3 regions of the Pseudomonas soli genome follow, and region 2 is predicted to be linked to each of the others. Evidence: riboswitches for the same ligand, from Rfam matches in the RefSeq annotation. Region 2 holds a riboswitch; each other region holds the start of a gene.
The links. A riboswitch is a leader RNA that binds a small molecule or an ion and turns the genes downstream of it on or off. The one in region 2 is predicted to bind cobalamin.
Positions count from the first base shown of each region.

Region 1: linked by a shared signal. The riboswitch ahead of cobO (cob(I)yrinic acid a,c-diamide adenosyltransferase) and the one ahead of LU688_RS17590 (TonB-dependent receptor) in region 2 are both predicted to bind cobalamin.
Region 3: linked by a shared signal. The riboswitch ahead of cobW (cobalamin biosynthesis protein CobW) and the one ahead of LU688_RS17590 (TonB-dependent receptor) in region 2 are both predicted to bind cobalamin.

Region 1 is NZ_CP128543.1:4,545,274-4,550,799, reverse strand. It holds gene hda (DnaA regulatory inactivator Hda) at 1-451, shown strand, start outside; gene LU688_RS21015 (C40 family peptidase) at 577-1,212, shown strand; gene LU688_RS21010 (C40 family peptidase) at 1,359-1,892, shown strand; gene LU688_RS21005 (hypothetical protein) at 1,956-2,534, opposite strand; cobalamin riboswitch at 2,684-2,901, shown strand; gene cobO (cob(I)yrinic acid a,c-diamide adenosyltransferase) at 3,014-3,625, shown strand; gene LU688_RS20995 (cobyrinic acid a,c-diamide synthase CobB) at 3,622-4,917, shown strand; gene bluB (5,6-dimethylbenzimidazole synthase) at 4,914-5,526, shown strand, end outside.
Region 2 is NZ_CP128543.1:3,798,084-3,803,609, forward strand. It holds gene LU688_RS17570 (inorganic phosphate transporter) at 1-1,307, shown strand, start outside; gene LU688_RS17575 (glutathione S-transferase N-terminal domain-containing protein) at 1,347-2,042, opposite strand; gene LU688_RS17580 (GNAT family N-acetyltransferase) at 2,068-2,589, opposite strand; gene LU688_RS17585 (PaaI family thioesterase) at 2,655-3,152, opposite strand; cobalamin riboswitch at 3,341-3,545, shown strand; partial or broken gene LU688_RS17590 (TonB-dependent receptor) at 3,653-5,526, shown strand, end outside.
Region 3 is NZ_CP128543.1:3,421,190-3,426,715, forward strand. It holds gene cobN (cobaltochelatase subunit CobN) at 1-1,786, opposite strand, end outside; gene cobW (cobalamin biosynthesis protein CobW) at 1,790-2,857, opposite strand; cobalamin riboswitch at 2,959-3,157, opposite strand; cobalamin riboswitch at 3,219-3,442, shown strand; gene LU688_RS15775 (CbtB domain-containing protein) at 3,542-3,727, shown strand; gene LU688_RS15780 (CbtA family protein) at 3,738-4,427, shown strand; gene LU688_RS15785 (cobalamin biosynthesis protein) at 4,427-4,837, shown strand; gene cobM (precorrin-4 C(11)-methyltransferase) at 4,867-5,526, shown strand, end outside.

The DNA of each region.
Region 1 (5,526 bases), 750 kb from region 2:
CGAGCGTGGCGTCGAACTGCTCGACCATCTCGAGCAATACGAGCTGGTGTGCATCGATGACCTGCACGTGATCGCGGGCAAGGCCGACTGGGAAGAGGCGATGTTCCACCTGTTCAATCGCCTGCGCGACAGTGGCCGGCGCCTGCTGCTGGCAGCCTCCAGCTCGCCCCGGGAGTTGCCGATCAAGCTGGCCGACCTCAAGTCGCGGCTGACCCTGGCGCTGATCTTCCAGATGCGCGGGATGTCCGACGAGGACAAGCTGCGCGCCCTGCAACTGCGCGCCTCGCGCCGCGGCCTGCATCTGACCGACGAAGTCGGCCACTTCATCCTCACCCGTGGTACGCGCAGCATGAGCGCGCTGTTCGACCTGCTCGAGCGCCTCGATCAGGCCTCCTTGCAGGCCCAGCGCAAGCTGACCATTCCGTTCCTCAAGGAAACCCTCGGCTGGTAGCGCTGAAAACACGGTGCCAGAGCGTCGAATCAGAAAAGTCACATGTTTTTCGATAAAATTTGCAAATGGGTCCGATAGAAGGCATAGTTTCCCCCTTCTAAAGGACTACAGACACGGTCGTGCCCATGCTGAAGCGCTTCGCACCCCTCGTGCCACTTGCACTTGTCACCCTTCTTTACGGCTGTGCCTCCACCGGCCCGGTCGCACCTTCGCAGGATCAACGCATGGCCACCGAGCAATCGGTCAAGGCCAAGGCCTCTGCCTCTTCCGTATTCACCGAGGAAGAGCTGGCCAGCGAAGATGACCTCGAGGCCTTCTCCAGTAACAGCAAGCCGTACCAGTTGCCCGTACTGGCCGACAGCATTCTCGAACGCGGCATGGCCCTGATCGGTACTCGCTACCGCTTCGGTGGCACCTCCGAGAAGTCCGGCTTCGACTGCAGCGGTTTCATCGGCTACCTGTTCCGCGAAGAGGCCGGCATGAACCTGCCGCGTTCGACCCGCGAGATGATCAACGTCGACGCACCGAAAGTCGCCCGCAACAAACTCAAGCCCGGCGACCTGCTGTTCTTCAGCACCAACGGTCGTGGTCGCGTCAGCCACGCTGGCATCTACCTGGGTGACAACCAGTTCATCCATTCCAGCAGCCGCCGCAGCGGTGGCGTGCGCATCGACAGCCTTGGCGATCGCTACTGGAGCAAGACCTTCATCGAGGCCAAGCGCGCGCTCGCCATGGCGCCGACCACGATCTCGCGCAATTGAATTGATATCAAAATGCTGTACCCTGCCACGGCGGCGTAGCTGAAAAGCTCGCCGCCGTGCGCATTTACAGAAAGCAGCTAATCTAAATTCTCAACTCTTTTTACCTTCGGTCATGGCCGAGGGCTTCCCGACAGGACGTTTACATCATGGCGATGTTGGCGCGCTTCGCATTCCTCTCCCTCGTGGCCCTGCTCGCGGCCTGTTCCAGTCGTGCTCCCGCTCCGGCGACAATGCCCACAGCGCCGGTGGTGTTCAATTCGTCGCCGTCTTCGCCCGCGGCGGATGATGTGCTGTTTCGTGCCATCGGGCTGGTGGGCACTCCCTATCGCTGGGGCGGCAACACTCCAGACTCTGGTTTTGATTGCAGTGGCCTGATCGGCTACGTATATCGTGATGCCGCGGGTATAAGCCTGCCACGCACCACCCGCGACATGATCGTCATGCGTGCGCCGAACGTGGATATCAATGCGCTGCAGTCCGGCGATCTGGTGTTCTTTGCCACCAATGGCGGCTCGCATGTCAGCCATGCCGGGATCTACGTGGGTGAGGGGCGTTTCGTCCATGCGCCCTCCACGGGGGGCACCGTGCGTCTGGACTACCTGTCGAACAGCTACTGGGCCAAGGCCTATCTTCAGGCCAAACGGGTGCTACCCCCTGAACATCTGGCGCAGAATCCCTGACTGCTGTTCGCTAGATAAGGACGCGGACAGCGTCTGGTTGTTCATTGGCCTGTGCCAGGGGCATCAAGCTTGCTTGAGCAGTAATGCCACGCCGGGATAGTACTGGCCCAATTCGTTGTGCAGTTTGCGGTAGCCATAGGGGAAGTACCAGGCGATCGCGCAAGCGGTGTGTTTCTGCAGGTCATCTACCAGGTCCTGGAGTTCCTCGGGGCTGGCATGCTGGCCGGCCTTCCACGGAGTGACGAACAGCGCCCCGGCCTTGAATTGGCTGGCGTAGGCGATCGTCTTGGCGTGGTTGGCGGTTTCCTGCAAGGCCGGGCCCATGTCGAGACGGGCCATGCGCGGCCAACGTTGGCTGGTGTGCAGGTGGATCGACTCTTCGGCGCTGTTGATACTCAGGTCGCCGCGGGCCTCACGCTCGCCTTCGTCACGCTGTTTCTTGCTCGTGTACTGCTGCAGCGCCGTCAGCTCGGCCTGCCAGGCGGCCGCTGCGAGCAGTCCGGTGTTGGCGGCGGCGCCATGCCAATAGGGGGCTTCGTTGTCGCCCTGGAACTGGTTGAAGCGGTCGATGCAGTCGACCCAGCGTTCCAGGGCCGGGCGCAGGAATTCCAGGCGCGGGTTATTGATGATCAGGCCTTGCATGCTGCGCTCCTTGTCATTGTGATTGAGGCCAGCCGAAATGGTGGCTAAGTGATATCACCGCTTTGAGTGTGGCACAAGCTGGCGGATCGGCCATTGACCCAGGCCAGAACGGTCTTCGTTCGATTGACGCTCCCGGTGCAACCCTCTAACCTTCGCGGCGTGTTTCAGGTGCCCGGCGAACTGCGGTTCGGCAGGGTGAAACTGGGAAGCCGGTGAGCGCCAGCAGGCGCGAGTCCGGCGCTGCCCCCGCAACGGTAGGTGAGTAAAAGACGGCGCATGGCCACTGGGTAAAGGTATCCGGGAAGGCGCGTCGTCCGGGCATGTCCCGCTCGCGAGCCCGGAGACCGGCCTGTCACTGCCAACGGCATCACGGAGGGTGATGTGCGGTGCGATGTGGCCTGGGGCCACGGCCCCTGCGCGTTCTCCGTCTGCCCGCCTTTTCCCTGTCGCCAACCGGCGACAGCCTGCGGAGACCCCTGATGAGCGAATCCACCGAACGCGACGAACGTCACCTGGCGCGCATGCTGCGCAAGAAGGCGATCATCGACGAGCGCATCGCCAATTCCCCCAACGAGTGCGGCCTGCTGCTGGTACTGACCGGCAATGGCAAGGGCAAGAGCAGTTCGGCCTTCGGCATGCTCGCCCGCGCCCTGGGCCATGGCATGCAATGCGGTGTGGTGCAGTTCATCAAGGGCCGCAACAGCACCGGCGAAGAGCTGTTCTTCCGCCGCTTCCCCGAGCAAGTGCGCTATCACGTGATGGGCGAGGGCTTCACTTGGGAGACCCAGGACCGCCAGCGCGACATCGCGGCCGCCGAAGCGGCCTGGGCGGTATCGCGCCAGTTGCTGCAGGATCCGTCGATCCAGTTCGTGGTGCTCGATGAGCTGAACATCGCCCTCAAGCATGGCTACCTCGACCTCGACCAGGTGCTGTCGGACATCCAGGCCCGCCCACCGATGCAGCATGTGATCGTCACCGGCCGTGCGGCCAAGCCCGAAATGATCGAACTGGCCGATACCGTCACCGAGATGGGCATGCTCAAGCACGCCTTCCAGGCCGGTATCCGCGCACAAAAGGGCGTCGAGCTGTGAGTGACTCGCGCCAATGCCCCGCCGTACTGATCGCGGCCCCGGCCTCGGGCCAAGGCAAGACCACGGTCACCGCCGCCCTGGCCCGCCTGCACCGCAACCTCGGGCGCAAGGTGCGGGTGTTCAAGTGCGGGCCTGACTTTCTCGACCCGATGATCCTCGAGCGTGCCAGTGGCGCGCCGGTCTACCAGCTGGACCTGTGGATGATCGGTGCCGAGGAGAGTCGTCGCCTGCTGTGGGAAGCGGCGGGGGAAGCCGACCTGATCCTGATCGAAGGCGTGATGGGGCTGTTCGACGGCACGCCGTCGAGCGCCGACCTGGCCCGCCATTTTGGCGTACCGGTGCTGGCGGTGATCGATGGCACGGCCATGGCCCAGACCTTCGGCGCCCTGGCCCTGGGCCTGGCACGTTACCAGCCCGACCTGCCGTTCGCCGGGGTGCTGGCCAACCGGGTTGGCAGCCTGCGCCATGCGCAGTTGCTCGAAGGCAGCCTCACCGAAGGCCTGCGCTGGTACGGCGGGTTGTCCCGCGAGCGTGGCATCGAGCTGCCCAGCCGCCACCTCGGCCTGGTCCAGGCCAGTGAACTGAACGACCTGGATGCGCGCCTGGATGCCGCCGCCGAAGCGCTGGGTGCCAGCTGCGATGCCGCATTGCCGCCACCGGTCGGTTTTGCCCGACCTGAGCTGCTGGGCGTGACCACGCCGCTTGCCGGGGTGCGCATCGGGGTGGCCCACGACGAAGCCTTCGCCTTCACCTATGGGGCCAACCTGGATCTGCTGCGCAGCCTCGGCGCGCAGCTCGAATTCTTCTCGCCGTTGCATGATCGTGAGTTGCCTGATGTAGACAGCCTGTACCTGCCAGGCGGCTACCCGGAGCTGCACCATCAGGCCCTGGCCGCCAACTCACCGATGCTGGAGGCGATCCGAGGCCACCACGCCGAGGGCAAGCCGTTGCTGGCCGAATGTGGCGGCATGCTCTACCTGCTCGACGCACTGACCGATGTGGCCGGTGTGCGTGCGCCGTTGGCAGGCCTGCTGCCGGGCGAGGCGACCATGCAGAAGCGCCTGGCGGCCCTGGCCCTGCAGGCCGTCGAGTTGCCCGAAGGCACCCTGCGCGGCCACACCTATCACCATTCGCTGACCAGCACCGAGCTGCAACCGATAGCCCGGGGCCTGAGCCCCAACGGCGGCCGCGGCAACGAGGCGGTCTTCCGCCTGGGCCGGCTGACCGCTTCCTACGTGCACTTCTATTTTCCGTCCAACCCCGACGCGGCGGCGGCGCTGTTGCGACCATGAGCGAACACGCGTACAGCGCCGTTGAACGCGCGGCTATCTACCGGGCCATCGGTGAGCGCCGCGACATGCGCCATTTCGCCGGCGGCGAGGTGGCGCCCGAGTTGCTCGGGCGTCTGCTGGCCGCGGCTCACCAAGCCCCCAGCGTGGGCCTGATGCAGCCCTGGCGCTTCATTCGTATCAGCCAGCGCGGTTTGCGCGAACGTATCCAGGCTTTGGTGGAGGAAGAGCGGGTGCGCACCGCCGAAGCCCTGGGCGAACGCTCCGATGAGTTCATGAAGCTCAAGGTCGAAGGCATCAACGACTGCGCCGAGGTGCTGGTGGCAGCGCTGATGGACAAGCGCGAGGCGCATGTCTTCGGCCGTCGCACCCTGCCGGAGATGGACCTGGCTTCGCTGGCCTGCGCCATCCAGAACCTGTGGCTGGCGGCGCGGGCCGAAGGGCTGGGCATGGGCTGGGTGTCGCTGTTCGAGCCCCGGGCCTTGGCCGAGCTGCTGGGCATGCCCGCGGGCGCCAAGCCCATGGCGGTGCTGTGCCTGGGGCCGGTGACCGAATTCTACCCGGCGCCGATGCTGGTGCTGGAAGACTGGGCCGAGCAACGGCCGTTGAGTG
Region 2 (5,526 bases):
TGGCGGTGGTGTGGTCGGGGTTGTGCAATTTCCTCGGGGTGCTGCTGTCCAGCGGCGCGGTGGCCTTCGGCATCATCGCCCTGCTGCCGGTGGAGCTGATCCTGCAGGTCGGCTCGTCGGCCGGTTTCGCCATGGTCTTCGCCCTGCTGCTGGCGGCGATCATCTGGAACCTCGGCACCTGGTGGCTGGGGCTGCCGGCCTCGTCCTCGCATACCCTGATCGGCTCGATCATCGGCGTGGGCGTGGCCAATGCATTAATGCACGGGCGTGACGGCACCAGCGGCGTGGATTGGGCCCAGGCCAGCAAGGTCGGCTATGCCCTGTTGTTCTCGCCGTTGATCGGCTTCGCCTGCGCCGCCCTGTTGCTGCTCGTCCTGCGCGCGATGGTCAAGCGCCGCGAGCTGTACCAGGCGCCAGAAGGCCAGACGCCGCCGCCCTGGTGGATCCGCGGCGTGCTGATCCTCACCTGTACCGGCGTGTCCTTCGCCCACGGCTCCAACGACGGGCAGAAAGGCATGGGCCTGATCATGCTGATCCTGGTCGGCACCCTACCAATGGCCTATGCCCTGAACAAGACCATGCCCAACGAGCAGGCCCTGCAGTTCTCGGCCGTCGCCGAGGTAACCCGCCAGGCCCTGGTACGGGCCGCCCCCGCGCCCGCCCCGGCCGATCCACGCCAGGTGCTGACCGCGTTCGTCGCCACCCCGAAGGCCAGCCCCGAGCTGCTGCCGGCGCTGGCCGCGCTGACCGGCATGATCGGCGAGGAGGTCAAGGGCTATGGCTCGCTCAAGCGCGTGCCGGCCGAGGCCATGGCCAACGTGCGCAACGACATGTACCTGGCCAGCGAAGCCATCCGCCAGATCGACAAGCACCAGCTGGCCCGCTACGACGCCGATACCGCCCGCCACGTGCAGCTGTTCAAGCGCCAACTGGACGACGCCACCCGCTATATCCCGCTGTGGGTCAAGGTGGCGGTGGCCATCGCCCTGGGCCTGGGCACCATGGTCGGCTGGCGGCGCATCGTGGTGACGGTGGGCGAGAAGATCGGCAAGACCCACCTGAGCTATGCCCAGGGCGCTTCGGCCGAGGTGGTGGCGATGTGCACCATCGGCGCGGCGGATATGTTCGGCCTGCCGGTATCGACCACCCACGTGCTGAGTTCGGGGGTGGCCGGGACCATGGTGGCCAACGGCTCGGGGATTCAACGCAAGACGCTGGTCAACCTGCTGATGGCCTGGGTGCTGACATTGCCGGCGGCGATGCTGCTGGCGGGTTGCTTGTACTGGCTGTTGAACCAGGTCCTCTGAGGATGTGCGACGGGGGCTGCCGCGCAGCCCCCGACGAGGTCATGCCGGGATCTTCAGGCCACGCTGCACGGCCGGGCGCTCGAGGAACCGCGCCAGCACCCGCTGCACTTCCTTGAACGTGTCGAATTCCACCAGCTCCCGCGCGTTGTAGCGCTCCACCAGGTTACGCACCCAGGGGAAGATGGCGATATCGGCGATGCTGTATGCATCGACCATCCACTCCCGCCCTTGCAGGTGGCGGTCGAGCACCGCCAGCAAGCGTTTGGACTCATTGACGTAGCGGTCCCGCGGACGCTTGTCCTCGTACTCCTTGCCCGCGAAGAAATGGAAGAACCCCACCTGGCCGAACATCGGCCCGATGCCGCCCATCTGGAACATCAGCCACTGCAGGGTCTGGTAGCGCTGGGCCGGGTCCAGGCTCAGCAACTGGCCGCTCTTCTCGGCCAGGTACTGCAGGATCGCCCCCGATTCGAACAATGGCAACGGTTGGCCCCCCGGCCCGTTGGGGTCGAGGATCGCCGGGATCTTGTTGTTGGCGCTCAGGGAGATGAACGCGGGGCTCAACTGGTCCTCGGCTTCGAAGCTGACCTTGTGCACCTCATAGGGCAGGCCGATTTCCTCGAGCATGATCGAGACCTTGACCCCGTTGGGCGTGGCCAGCGAGTACAGTTGCAGACGCTCGGGGTGTCGCGCCGGCCATTTGCCGGTGATGGGAAATGCGGAAAGTTCGGTCATGGGGGTGCCTTCGCGTTGGGGGCGTTCAATCTAGATGATCTCCGGCCATCCTGACCATCACCCAGTCGTGGTGCCGCTCGTCGCCGCAAGGGAAGATAGCCTCGCCCACCTTGCGGAAGCCGTTGCGCTGATAGAAACGGATCGCCCGGGCGTTCAGCTCATTGACTGTCAGGCGCGCCTGGCCATCGACCTGGGCCAGGGTGGTGGCGAGCAACAATTGCCCGGCGCCGCTGCCATGGGCGCAGGGTAGTACATAGCAGCGGGAGATTTCCGCCAGTTGATCGGCTTCGGCAATACCCAGCTTGCCGGGCGCCAGGTCGAGCATGCTGTAGCCCAGCACCTGGCCACCCCGCTCGACCACCAGCAACCGCTTGTGCGGGTGCTCCAGGTGCGCCTGGAAATGCTCAGGCTGGAGGTGATGGGCGATGTATTGCTGCTGGGCGCTGACCGCACTATCGGGCGGGCTGGCCAGGGCGAAGGTCGCTTGACCGACGAGGCTCAGGGCCACGCAGTCTTCGTCACGGGCCGGGCGAATCTGGTAGGGCATGGCAACATCCTGTCGGGCAGCCGGGTCACGTTCGACAATGCCAGCCCCACCCCATCGGTGCAAGTTCAGGCGTCGCCATGCGCCTGGCGCTTGAGCTTCTCGGTATCGACCCGCACGAACACCGAATCGGCGGTGACCGTCAGTACATCCCCGGCCCAGACCTCGCAGATCACCCGGGTCTTGCGCCCCAGCTCACCCTCGACCCGGGCCTTGAGCAGCAGCTCGACGCCCATGGGCGTGGGCTTGAGGTAGGTGAGGCCAAGCTGGCCAGTGACGCAGTCGATACGCGGCAGGCTGCCCGGTTCGCGGCCTTCGGCACGGTAGTGACAGGCCATGGCGGTCCAGTTGGAATGGCAGTCGACCAGCATGGCCAGCAGGCCACCATAAACCAGGCCGGGCCAGCCGGTGAAGGTCGGATCGGGGGTATGTCGGCACGACAGGTGGATGCCGTCGGCGTCCCAGTGGCTCTGCACATGCAGGCCGCTGGGGTGGGAACAGCCGCAGCCGTAGCAGATGCCTTCGGGGGCGGCGAGTTGTTGCAGGGACAGGGCTTGCTCGGTCATACGCGTCCTTGGCTTGTTGGTGTTGGATAAGGAGGCTGGCTGCCGATGGTAGCTCCCTGCGCGACCTGCGCCAATCCACGCGGCCTGCCCGCAGACAACGCCTACCTGACGGCAACCGCTCTGAACCGCCATTCAACCTCACTCAGCCCGCCCCTCCAGACGATTGACTCCCTGCTCGTTCAGTGGTCAGATGCGCGCCAGTTTCAGGTGCCCTGCGCCGCCGCGCGCAGGGTGAAACGGGAAGCCGGTGAGTCGATACCACGACAAGTCCGGCGCTGCCCCCGCAACGGTAAGCGAGCGAACCCTTCGACAGACCACTGTGCACACGCATGGGAAGGTGAAGGCTTCACGACCCTCGCAAGCCCGGAGACCGGCCTGAGGCTTCACTTGGCAACCCGCGGTGGGCGGGCGCAGGCCGGTATTCGCGTGCGCGCCTGCGCGCGCTTCGCCGTTGCGTGTTTTCCACCGGGATCCATTCTTTCCTGCAGCAGTGGAACGACATGTCCCGTATCAACAAGCTTCACACCCTGGCGGCCTGCCTGGCCGTGTCCCTGCCGGCGCTGGCCGACGAGCAGCCCAGCCCTGCGCTCACCCTGCCCTCCACGGCGATCACCGACAGCCGCGACCCGCAGACCGTCGACCTGGCCACCCCCACCCAGGCCGGTTCACGCCTGAACCTCAGTGCCCTGGAAACCCCGGCGAGCACTAGCAGCATCACCGCCGCGCAAATCCAGCAGCGCAACAACACCACGGTGCAGGATGCCGTGACCCGCTCGCCGGGCATCACTTTCATCGGTACCCCTGGCGATGGCGGCACCGGCTTGTCGGCGCGCGGCTTCACGGGCCAGAGTTCGGTGATGACCCTGTTCGACGGGTCGCGCCTGTACGCCGGCGCCGGCACCCTCACCTAACCGGTCGATCCCTGGATGGTCGAGCGTATCGATGTGATCCGTGGGCCTGCCTCGGTGCTGTATGGCGAAGGCGCCACCGGGGCAACGGTCAACGTGATTCCAAAAAAGCCCTTCAGCAGTGATATCCGCAACCACCTGCGCCTGGGCTATGGCTCCTGGGACCGCCAGCAACTGGGGCTGGACAGCGGCGGCAGCCTGAGCGAGCGCCTGAGCTACCGCGCCACCCTGAACCAGCAGGCGGGCAACGGCTGGGTCGACCGCACCGCTTCGCGCAGCCTGGCGTTTTCCGGCGCGCTGCGCTTCGATGCCAGTGACGACCTGAGTTTCACCCTGTCCCACGATCGCGGCGACGCACAACCTGCCAACTACTACGGCACGCCGCTGATCGACGGCCATCTGCGCAGCAGCGTGCGCAACAAGAACTACAACGTCAGCAATGACCAGCAGCGCTACCACGATGAGTGGACACGGCTGACCAGCGACTGGACCATCAGCGACAGCATCAGCGCCAGCAACCAGCTGTACTACATCAAGAGCCGTCGCCACTGGCGCAATGCCGAGGAATACGCCTGGGATGCCGGTGTGATCCAGCGCGGCAGTTTCCTGGAGATCAAGCACAACCAGGAGCAGATCGGCGACCGCCAGAGCTTCACCTTTGATCACTCGCTGTTCGGCCTGGCCAGCAGGACCGTGGTGGGCGCCGAGTACAACAAGATCCGCTTCAACATCGACAGCAACTCGCCCTACGAAGATGGCTACACCGACCCGCTCGACCCTTGGCGGCCGGCGCCCGGCGGGTTCCACAGTGCCGATCCGACGCGCCCGCAGACGCTGTCGAAAACCAGCACCTTCTCGCTGTTCGCCGAAAACCGCACGCAACTGACCGAGCGCCTGTCGCTGGTCATCGGCATACGCCGCGACCAGAACCACATCGACCGCAACGACCTGGTGAAGGACACTCGCGAAGACCAGAGCCTGCGTGGCGGCAACTGGCGCGCCGGCCTGGTGTACGCGCTGACTGACGACCTGTCGGTGTACGGCCAGTACTCCACCAGCGAGGATGGTGTCGGTGACCTGCTGACCCTGCGCCCGGAGCAACGCCTTGAACTGACCGAAGCCAAGCAGACCGAATTCGGCCTCAAGCAACGGTTCTGGGACGGACGCGGCGAATGGACGTTGGCGGCCTACCACATCGTCAAGAAGAAGCTGCCGGTGTACGACGTGGTCTCTAAACGCAGCCAGCAGGCAGGCCAACAGACCTCCGATGGCCTGGAGGCAAGCCTGGAGCTAGCTCTGGGCAATCAATGGCAACTGTCGGGCAACGCCGCCTTGGTGCGCGCCAAGTACGATGATTTCACTCAACTCAGCCGAGGCGTTTCCTACGACCGGTCTGGCAACCACCCGCAGGACGTCCCACGGCGTACCGCCAACCTGTGGCTGAGCAAAGCCTTCGGGCAAAGCGT
Region 3 (5,526 bases), 380 kb from region 2:
TGGCCTGGGCACCCTCGCCTGGGTCATTGACGATAAATGGATAGATGTTGGGCAACGGCCCGAGCAACGCATCCGGCCAACATTCGGCGGACAGCCCCACGCCCTTGCCCGGCAGCCATTCCAGGTTGCCGTGCTTGCCGACATGGATCAACGCATCGGCGGCGTAGCCGTTGCGCAACCAGAAGTGAAACGCCAGGTAGCCGTGCGGCGGCACCAGGTCCGGGTCGTGGTATACGGCGCTGTGGTCCACCTGGTAGCCCCGCGCCGGCTGGATGCCGACGAAGGTCAGGCCGTAGCGCAGGCCAGCGACCATCATGCGCCCGCTGCGGAACATCGGATCCTGCTCAGGCGGCCCCCAGCGCTCCAGCACGGCGCGCTGGTTGGCCTCGGGCAACGCGGCGAAGGCGCTGTGGTAGTCGGCCAGGGCTAGGCTCTGGGCGCAAGGGCGCTGGTCAAGATGATCGAGGTCGTTGGTCACACCGCCAAGCAACTGGTGGATCAACTCGGTGCCGCTGTCGGGCAGGCCGGCTACCGGGTAGCCCTGCGCCTGCAGGGCCTTGAGGATATTCAACGCCGCGCCTGGGGTGTCGAGGCCGACACCATTGCCGATGCGCCCGTCGCGGGTCGGGTAGTTGGCCAGCACCAGGGCCACGCGCTTCTCCTGATTGTTCAGGCGCGCCAGTGTCACCCAGCGCCGCGCCAGTTCGGCGACGAAATCCATGCGTTCGGGGTGGGCGCGATAGCAGACCACGTCGGACTCGCTGCGCTCGCTGCGCCAGGCCAGGTCCTTGAAGCTCACCGGCCGGGTGATGATGCGCCCGTCCAGCTCGGGCAAGGCGATGTGCATCGCCAGGTCGCGGGCGCCGAGGCCCTGCTCGCTCTGCTCCCAGCCGGGCTGGTTGTCCTGGGCGCAGATCGCCTGCAACACCGGCACGTCGCGACGCAGCGGTCGCAGATTGGGCTGTTCGGGGCTGGACAGGGCAAAGCCAGTGGTGTTGATCACCACCTCGCTCTGCACTTCATCGAGCCAGGTCTCGACCTGTTCCAGACAGGCGCGCTCCTTGAGGCTGGCCACGGCGATCGGTAACGGATTCAAGCCGCACGCCTGCAGGCGCTGACAGAACACATCGATGAACGCGGTGTTGGCCGCCTGCAGGTGGGAACGGTAGAACAACAGCGCAGCCACCGGGTGCTCCGGGTGCCATTCGGCGTACCAATCCTCGAGCCAGGCGCTAGCCTTGCCCGGGTGGTAGACCACCGTGCGCGGCAAAGGCTGCGGTTCGTCCCAGGGGTAGGCGCGCCCCAGCCACTGGCTGGCCAGGCAGTTGAACAGGTTCAGTGCATTGGCCTTGCCGCCCTGGCGCAAGTAATGCCAGAGGCGCTCGGCCTGTTCGCCGCGTACCGTGCCCAGCCCGGTAAGCTCCGGGTCGGGCCGGTCGTCGCCGGGGACCAGAATCAATTGCACGCCCTGCGCCGCCAACGCCACCAGTTGTTCGACACCGTAGCGCCAGTAACCGACGCCGCCATGCAGCGACACAAGGATCACCTTGGCATGGCGCAGCACCTGGTCGACATACAGGTCGACCGAGGCGTGGTTCTGCACCTGCATCGGGTTAGCCAGGCGCACGCTGGGGAAATCCGCCGGCAACTGCTCGGCGGTTTCGGCGAGCAGCGCCAGGTGCGAATCACCGCTGCAGAGGATCACCAGTTCGGCAGGGGTCTGGCCGAGGTCGGCGATGCTGTCGTCCGGCACAAAACCGCCCGGCTGGGTCCGCAGCAGGTGCATGGGTCAGGCGCCCAGGGCCTGGCGCAGACGCGCTTGCAGGCGTGCAGCATCCAGGTCCTGGCCGATCAGCACCAGGCGGGTGATCCGTGCTTCCTCGCTGCGCCAGGCGCGGTCGAAATGCTTGTCGAAACGGGTGCCCACGCCCTGGATCAGCAGACGCATCGGCTTGCCGGGAATGGCGGCGAAGCCCTTGGCGCGCAAGATGCCGAACTCGGTGACCAGTTGTGTCAAGGCGTCGAGCAACAGGCTTTCGTCAGCCTCGGGCAAGTCGATGGAGATAGAGTCGAAGGCGTCGTGGTCATGGTCGTCGTGATCGTCGCCGTCGTGGTGGCTGTCGTGGTGGGTGCGGCGGCCGTCGATATGTACCTCGGACTCGGCGCCCACGCCCAGCAACACTTCCAGCGGCAGGCGACCACTGCTTGCCTCGATCACCTTGACCGCCGGCGGCAGTTCCTCGGCCACTTCGGCACGGACCTTGGCCAGGCCGTCGGCATCGATCAGGTCGGCCTTGTTCAACACCACCAGGTCGGCGCTGGCCAGCTGATCGGCGAACAGTTCATGCAGCGGCGATTCGTGGTCCAGGTTAGGGTCGAGCTTTCGTTGGGCGTCGACCTGGTCTGGATAGGCGGCGAAAGTACCGGCCGCCACGGCCGGGCTGTCGACCACAGTGATCACCGCATCGACCGTGCAGGCGTTGCGGATCTCTGGCCACTGGAAGGCCTGCACCAAGGGTTTGGGCAGGGCCAGGCCGCTGGTTTCGATAAGGATATGGTCGAGGTCGCCGCGGCGCGCTACCAGCTCGCGCATCACCGGGAAGAACTCTTCCTGCACGGTGCAGCACAGGCAGCCGTTGGCCAGCTCGTAGACACGGCCGTTGGCTTCTTCCTCTGAGCAACCGATGCTGCACTGCTTCAGGATCTCGCCATCGATACCCAGTTCGCCGAACTCGTTGACGATCACCGCGATCCGGCGGCCCTGGGCGTTGTCGAGCATATGGCGCAGCAAGGTGGTCTTGCCCGAGCCGAGGAAGCCGGTGACGATGGTGACGGGAAGCTTGGCCAGTGTTTTCATGTCGCAATGCCCTTGGCAGCAGTGGCGCGGGCATGCAGGACGACAGCCCCGGGTCGAGTCGCCCTGGCTGGTTCGCCACCGGATCACCCCGCCCGGTTGAAAGTCGAAAACGTTGCGAGGCAGGTCTCCTGGCTTGCACCGCCGGCCTTCTCAGCCAGTGGGATGGCGCCTTCCCGCGCGTGCGCAGTGGCTATGCCGATCCTTCATCAGTGCCTACAGTTGCGGGGGCAGCCGCGGCTTGTACCGCGTTCCCGTCTTAGCCCGGGCCAACGCCCGGGAACCTCGAACCGGCAAGGCTACGCAGTGCCTGCCTGACGGTCAACCGCCACAGCGATTGACGCAGGCCCGGCCCCGTGATTTGCTAACGCATTGCGTTCAGGTGCCCCCAACGGGGGTGAAACGGGAAACCGGTGCGTCGCGCGCCCTTTGAAGAGGGACGACAAGGCCGGTGCTGCCCCCGCAACGGTAAGCGAGAGAAGCATCCAGACCACTGTGCCCCCGCATGGCATGGGAAGGTGATGCTTGACCAATGGAGCCCCACTCCACCTCGCCAGCCCGGAGACCGGCCTGACATGCTTGCAGAACACCCCGCGGTGGGCGGGCGCTGTCGTATCACCTGGGCCAACCGTGCCTGGGGGCGTCGCGCCTGCCCGTTGCCACAACAAAAGCAGCAGAGGACGCGTCATGCCCATCACCCACGCCAAATCCAGTATCGCCACCCCCATCAGCCTCAGCCAGCGCCTGATCGTCGCGGTCGGCGCCACCCTGCTGGGCCTGTGCCTGGTGTACTTCGCCGGTTTCTCGCACATCGAGGCGGTGCACAACGCCGCCCACGACACCCGCCACAGCGCTGCCTTCCCTTGCCACTGAGTACGCCCGCATGATCACGCGCATCGCCCGTACCGCGGGTTTCAGCGGCCTGCTCGCCGCCCTGCTGCTGACCCTGCTGCAAAGCTTCTGGGTCGCCCCGCTGATTCTCCAGGCGGAAACCTATGAAACCGCCGCCCCCGCCGTCGAACACCATGAGCACGGCGAGGCGGCAGCACCTCATGAGCACAGCGCCGAGGCCTGGGCGCCCGAAGATGGCTGGCAGCGGGTCCTGTCCACTACCGGTGGCAACCTGGTGGTAGCCGTCGGCTTCGCTCTGATTCTCGCCGCCCTGTACAGCCTGCGCACCCCAGGCCGAGTGGCCACCGGTGCGCTGTGGGGCCTGGCGGGCTTCGCCGTGTTCTGCCTGGCGCCGACCCTGGGTCTGCCACCGGAACTTCCGGGGACAGCCGCCGCCGACCTCGGCCAGCGCCAGACTTGGTGGATCGGCACCGCCGCCGCCACCGCCGCGGGCCTGGCGCTGCTGGTCTTCGCCCACCATTGGCTGTTCAAGGTGCTGGGTGTCGCCCTGCTGGTAGTCCCTCACCTGATCGGCGCGCCGCAACCAGCGGTTCATGAAAGCTTGGCCCCCGAAGCGCTGGAAACCCAGTTCAAGATCGCATCCTGGCTGACCAACGCCGCGTTCTGGCTGGCCCTGGGCCTGCTCAGCGCCTGGTTGTTCCGCCGCTCCAGTCAGGCCTGATGCGCGACCTCGCTCGCCCGCCGGCGTTATATGCCGGCTTTGGCTGCCGGCGTGGCTGCCCGGTCGAAACACTCGCCGTGCTGCTGCGCCAGACGCTGACCAGCCACGCCCTGCCTCTGTCGGCCCTCAAGGCCATTGCCAGCATCGAACCCAAGGCGCGCGAACCTGGCCTGCTGGCGCTGGCCGAACGGCTCGGCCTGCCGTTCATCTGCTTCGACAGCAGCCACCTGGCAACCTTCGAACCGCTGCTCAGCCAGCGCTCGACAATAGCGTACGCGCAGACCGGCTGCTGGGGCGTGGCCGAAAGCGCGGCGCTGGCCCTGGCCGGGCGCAGCGGCACCGAGCCGCGCCTGCGCGTACCAAGGCAGGGGTTACGAGGCGCTACCCTGGCCCTGGCCATCGGCGGATAATCCGCTCCTTTTACCTGCAAGGACCCCCCATGACGGTCTATTTCATCGGCGCCGGCCCCGGCGATCCCGAGCTGATCACGGTCAAGGGCCAACGCCTGATCCGCCAATGCCCCGTGCTCATCTACGCGGGCTCCCTGGTACCTGCTGCGGTGCTCGAGGGGCACCAGGCGCACACCGTGCTCAACAGCGCCGAGCTACACCTGGAGCAGATCATCGAGGCCATGCGCCAGGCACATGCCAACGGGGAGGATGTAGCCCGCGTGCATAGCGGCGACCCCAGCCTGTATGGAGCCATCGGCGAACAGATCCGCCACCTGCGTGAGCTGGGCATCGACTACCAGATCGTCCCCGGCGTCACCGCCACCGCCGCAAGCGCCGCGCTGCTGGGCTGTGAGCTGACATTGCCAGGCGTAGCGCAGACGGTGATCCTCACCCGCTACGGCGACAGCTCGCCGATGCCGGCCGGTGAACAGCTGGCCGATCTGGCCCGCCATGGCAGCACCCTGGCCATTCACCTGGGCGTACGTCATCTGGAGCGGATCGTCGAACAGTTGCTGCCGCATTACGGTACCGACTGTCCCATCGCCGTGGTCCATCGCGCCACCTGGCCAGATCAGGACTGGGTCAAGGGCACCCTGGCGGACATCACCGAACGCGTGGCCGCCAAGGGCTTCCGACGCACCGCGCTG